One region of the Pseudoxanthomonas sp. F37 genome, then DNA from elsewhere that is predicted to be linked to it. Evidence: riboswitches for the same ligand, from Rfam matches in the RefSeq annotation. Region 1 holds a riboswitch; the other holds the start of a gene.
What was found. A riboswitch is a leader RNA that binds a small molecule or an ion and turns the genes downstream of it on or off. The one in region 1 is predicted to bind cobalamin.

Region 1 (2,196 bases):
GAGGTTGTGCGTGCGGCGCGCTTCGTCGCCGGTGTTGTCGCGCAGCTCCAGGAAGTCCTCGATGTCGGCGTGCCAGGTTTCCAGGTACACGCAGGCCGCGCCCTTGCGCTTGCCGCCCTGGTTGACCGCCGCGACGGACGAATCCAGCGTCTTCAGCCACGGCACGATGCCGTTGCTGTGGCCGTTGGTGGACTTGATCAGCGAGCCGCGCGAGCGCACCCGGGTGTAGCTCACGCCGATGCCGCCGCTGAACTTGCTCAGCTGGGCGATGTCGCCGTACCGGGCATAGATGGATTCCAGCGTGTCCTGCGGCGAGTCCAGCAGGAAGCACGAGGACAGCTGTTCGTGCGTGGTGCCGCTGTTGAACAGCGTCGGCGAGCTGGGCAGGTAGTCCAGGTGGCCCATGCGGCGGTACAGCGCCAGCGCTTCGGGCACGTCCTCGCTCAGCGCGCAGGCGATGCGCAGGAAGAACTGCTGCGGCGTCTCGATCACCTTGCGCGTGTGCGGATGGCGCAGCAGGTAGCGGTCGTACAGCGTGCGCAGGCCGAAGTAGTCGAAGTGCAGGTCGAGCGAGGCGTCCAGCGCATCGTTGAGCTTGCGCGCATTGGTCTGCACGAAGTTCAGCAGGCGGTCGTTGATCAGGCCGACCTCGTGGCCGCGGGTGACCGACTGCGAGAACGCATGGATTTCCTGGCCGGTGACCTCCTTGGCGATGTAGGCGGCCAGCAGGCGCGCGGCCAGTCGGCTGTATTCGGGTTCTTCGCCGGTCAGCAGGGCAGCGGTGCGGATGGACAGTTCGTCCAGTTCGCGCGTGCTGGCGCCGTCGTACAGGCCGGAGATGGTGCGGGTGGCCACGCGCATCGGGTCGATGGCGTGCAGGCCTTCGCAGTTGCGCTGCACCGCGCGCACGATCTTGTTGAGGTCCACCGGTTCGCGGCTGCCGTTGCGCTTGGTCACGCTCATGGCGGTGGCGGTGGGCGGCGGGGTGAGCGAGAACGCGTCCTTCTGGGACGGGAGCGTGCCGGCGTCGGCGAGGGCGGTGTCGGTCTGGGTCACGAGAGTCCTCCATGCGGGTTGCACGCGGCGGCCCGTCCCTCGCGGGGCTGCGCAAGGCCGGATGGAGGTCAACAGTGGGGAAGCGGCGTCGCAGGGGCTAAGACGCGCGGACGGAAGGCCGGCCTGCCCTGCTTCGCCAGCCCTCTCCCCCCGGAGATTCCGCGGCCGGCACCGCGCGTTGTGCTTCGCGCGGCTGTCGGCAGGTCTTCGGACTCATGGGCCTGGGGCGAGGAACGAGTGGAGAGAAACGAGGAACGAGTCAAAGCGCACTGCGGCTTCTCTCGTTCCTCGTTTCTATTCCCTCGTTCCTGCCTCTCCTAGTCCGCCGCTTCCCAGGGCAAGGCCCCAGTGCTGGTGGCGGGTTCGTTCCCAATTACCGCTGCGGGGCAGTGCCGGAGTGGCGCAAGCGCGTCACCGGCTTCCCGTTTTAATCCCGTGGCTTGCGGCCACCGGAACCGACGGGCACAAGATAGTGGGGGTGTAGGGAAGCGTCAACACCAAATGTTGTGTGGAACAGGAGATGTCGACGCGGGGCGGGTTTCACGGCCGAGAAGCGAGCGAAGAGAAGTGAGGAGTGAGCGAAAGCGCTTTTCCTCACTCCTCACTCCTCACTCCTGTCCACCCCCCGCTCAGCCGCGCAGCGCCGCGATCGACGCGTCCTGCGCCTGCTGGTACAGCGCGAACGGGTCGTGGATCTTCGCGCCGAGGGCGGCCGCGAATGCGTCCTGGTTGGCGTGCGCGTCGTAGGCGCGCTGCTCGCCGCCGCCCAGGTTGGACTGGAAGATGCCCGCTGCGCTGACCGGCAGGAAGTCCTCGTAGACGATGGGGTCGACGATGGCATGACCGGCGTCGACCAGTGCATCCGGTGACATACCCGCACGTTCTGCGGCCGGCAGTGCGGCGCCGCTGTCGGTCAGGCGGTAGCGGAAGTAGCCCAGGCCTTGGCGGCGCAGCGTGGTCTCGTCGTCCGGGAATTCCGCGAACGCCGCCGCCAGCCGCTGCGGGTAGTCCGCCGACGTGTTGCCCGCGCCGCCGGCCTGGCGTACCTGCGCCAACAGGCGGTCGTAGAGTTCGCGTCCGGCCGGCGTCAGCGCCAGGCCGCGCTGCTCGATCTCGCCGAAGCGCGCGCTGTGGCTGCCG
Region 2 (2,196 bases), 460 kb from region 1:
CGCATAGCGCAGCTTGGTGCCCAGCACCTGCTGCACGGTCTCGGAGCGGTTGGTGTAGCTGCCGTCGAACTCGCTCTTGCCGTCGGCGCGCAGCGCATTGGCCTCCAGCGTCAACGTGTCGGTGAACGCGTAACCGCCGCGCAGGTTGGCCGAGGTGTTGCGGTAGCCGTCGCGGTCGGGTTCGTCGGTGAAGCAGCCGGCGCCGAAATCGAACGGGATGCTGGGATCCGGGCCGCGCCCACGGCAGGCGTTGAAGCCATCCGTGCGCGTGTACGCCACATCGGCGCCGAACCAGCCGCGCCCGATGCCCCCGCCGATACCGGCGCTGGCTTCGCGGGTGCTGTCGCTGCCCACGCCGATGCGGAAGTTCGGCCGTACCTTGCCGGTGTTGCGGCGGGTGAACACCTGGATCACGCCGCCGATGGCTTCCGATCCCCACAGGCTCGAGCGCGGGCCGCGCACGATCTCGACGCGGTCGATCTGGTCGATCGGCAGGTCCTGCAGCGCCGGCAGGCCGGCGGTCGCCGAGCCCATGCGCACGCCGTCCACCAGTACCAGCACGTGGTCGGATTCGGCGCCGCGCAGGTTGAGCGTGGTGATCTTGCCGGCGCCGCCCTGGTTGGCGATCGAGATGCCCGCGCGGCCCTGCAGCAGTTCGCCCAGCGAGCGCGCCTGGCTGCGCTGGATCGCGTCGCGGCCGATCACCTGCGCGGGCACCAGGCTGTCTTCGACGGCGACCTCGGTACGCGTGCCGGAGACGACGACTTCGTCAAGATCGGTGGCCTGCTGTGCCTGCACCGCGAACGGCAGTGCCATCGCGACCGCGAGGGCCAACAGGGAAGGGGAGGAAAAGGTACGGCTCTGCATCGGAACTGCTCCATCGCGCGCGCCGCGCGCATTGTTCGGCGTGGAGTCGCGATGGAAAGGAATGCGGAGCGGACAGCGCAGGCGAAGCGGCGCGGCACGCCGCGACGCCCTCCGCATCGCAACCAGTGGACTTCCAGGCCGGTCTCCGGGCTTGCGAGCGAGTGCAGGGCACTCCGCCGGGGCGCCTTCCCATGCGTCCTGGACGCACAGTGGCCGATGCCGCGGCTTTCTTCGCCTACCGTTGCGGGGGCAGCGCCGGAATGACGCCGCGAGGCGGTTCACCGGCTTCCCGTTTCAACCCGGCACGAGGCGCGGGTCACCTGAAAGCGCGCGCAGTATACGCGGGACGAAGCGCTTCGCGCGCGCAGACGTGTCCATGCCGGAGATCTTTTGCAGGCGCGGGCCCTGCCCGCGAAGCCTGCCGGAGAATCCTCTGTAGGAGCGGGCCATGCCCGCGATATCCGCCGGGAGATCTCTTGTAGGAGCGGGCTATGCCCGCGATATCCGCCGGGAGATCTTTTGTAGGAGCGGGCCATGCCCGCGATGCTTTCCCCCGAAATGCCCCGTTGCAGAAGCGAGCCGTCTCGCGTCGGTTCCAGCCGGGTGCAGCGCGAAGGGCATCGCGCCCATGTACCCCGTTGGAGCACGAAGGGCGCTCCCACAGGCGGGAGCGGGCCCTGCCCGCGATGTCCGCGGGAAGATCTTTTGTAGGAGCGGGCCATGCCCGCGATGCTTTCAGTCGGGCGCAGCGCGAGGGGTATCGCGCCATGTACCCCGTTGGGGCACGAAGGGCGCTCCTACAGGCAGGAGCGGGCCATGCCTGCGATGTCCGCCGGGATCAGTCGTCGCCGCGCGAGTCGAACAGGTTCAGCGAAGGGCCCGCGTCCTCTTCCTGCTCGGTGTGGGTGGTGGTCACCGGTCCGGCCGCCGGGCGGCCACGCGGTGGGGGCAGCAGCGCGGCGGCGGCATCGTAGGCCACCAGCAGTTCGCCGCGACGGGCCTCAGGCAGCTGCTGCCAATGGCAGTCCAGCAGGGCGCCTTCCAGCGCATAGAGCAGATTCAGGCTGGGACGGAACCCCGCCCGCTTGACCCGGATGAAGGCTTCCACCGCGCCCACCGACTCCAGATCCTCCTGCGTGCGCAGGCCGACCTGGCGGAGCCAGGCGGCGGACTTGGGGCCGATGTTGCGCAGCTTGGTGCCTGTCATGTCAACGAATCCAGAAAAATGGCGGCGATGCGTTCCATGCCCGCCTGGTCGTCGGCATCGAAGCGCGCCAGGCGCGGGCTGTCGAGGTCGAGCACGCCGACCAGGTCATCCCCCTTCACCAG

Region 2: it holds a riboswitch for cobalamin, as region 1 does, so the genes downstream of both, btuB (TonB-dependent vitamin B12 receptor) here and MUU77_RS00195 (ribonucleoside-diphosphate reductase subunit alpha) in region 1, are expected to answer to the same signal.

What each region holds. Positions count from the first base shown of each region.
Region 1 is NZ_CP095187.1:37,323-39,518, reverse strand. Features, by position in the region: gene MUU77_RS00195 (ribonucleoside-diphosphate reductase subunit alpha) at 1-963, opposite strand, end outside; cobalamin riboswitch at 1,237-1,531, opposite strand; gene MUU77_RS00190 (VOC family protein) at 1,686-2,196, opposite strand, start outside.
Region 2 is NZ_CP095187.1:499,042-501,237, forward strand. Features, by position in the region: gene btuB (TonB-dependent vitamin B12 receptor) at 1-867, opposite strand, end outside; cobalamin riboswitch at 986-1,206, opposite strand; gene MUU77_RS02225 (TfoX/Sxy family protein) at 1,706-2,074, opposite strand; gene MUU77_RS02230 (GAF domain-containing protein) at 2,071-2,196, opposite strand, start outside.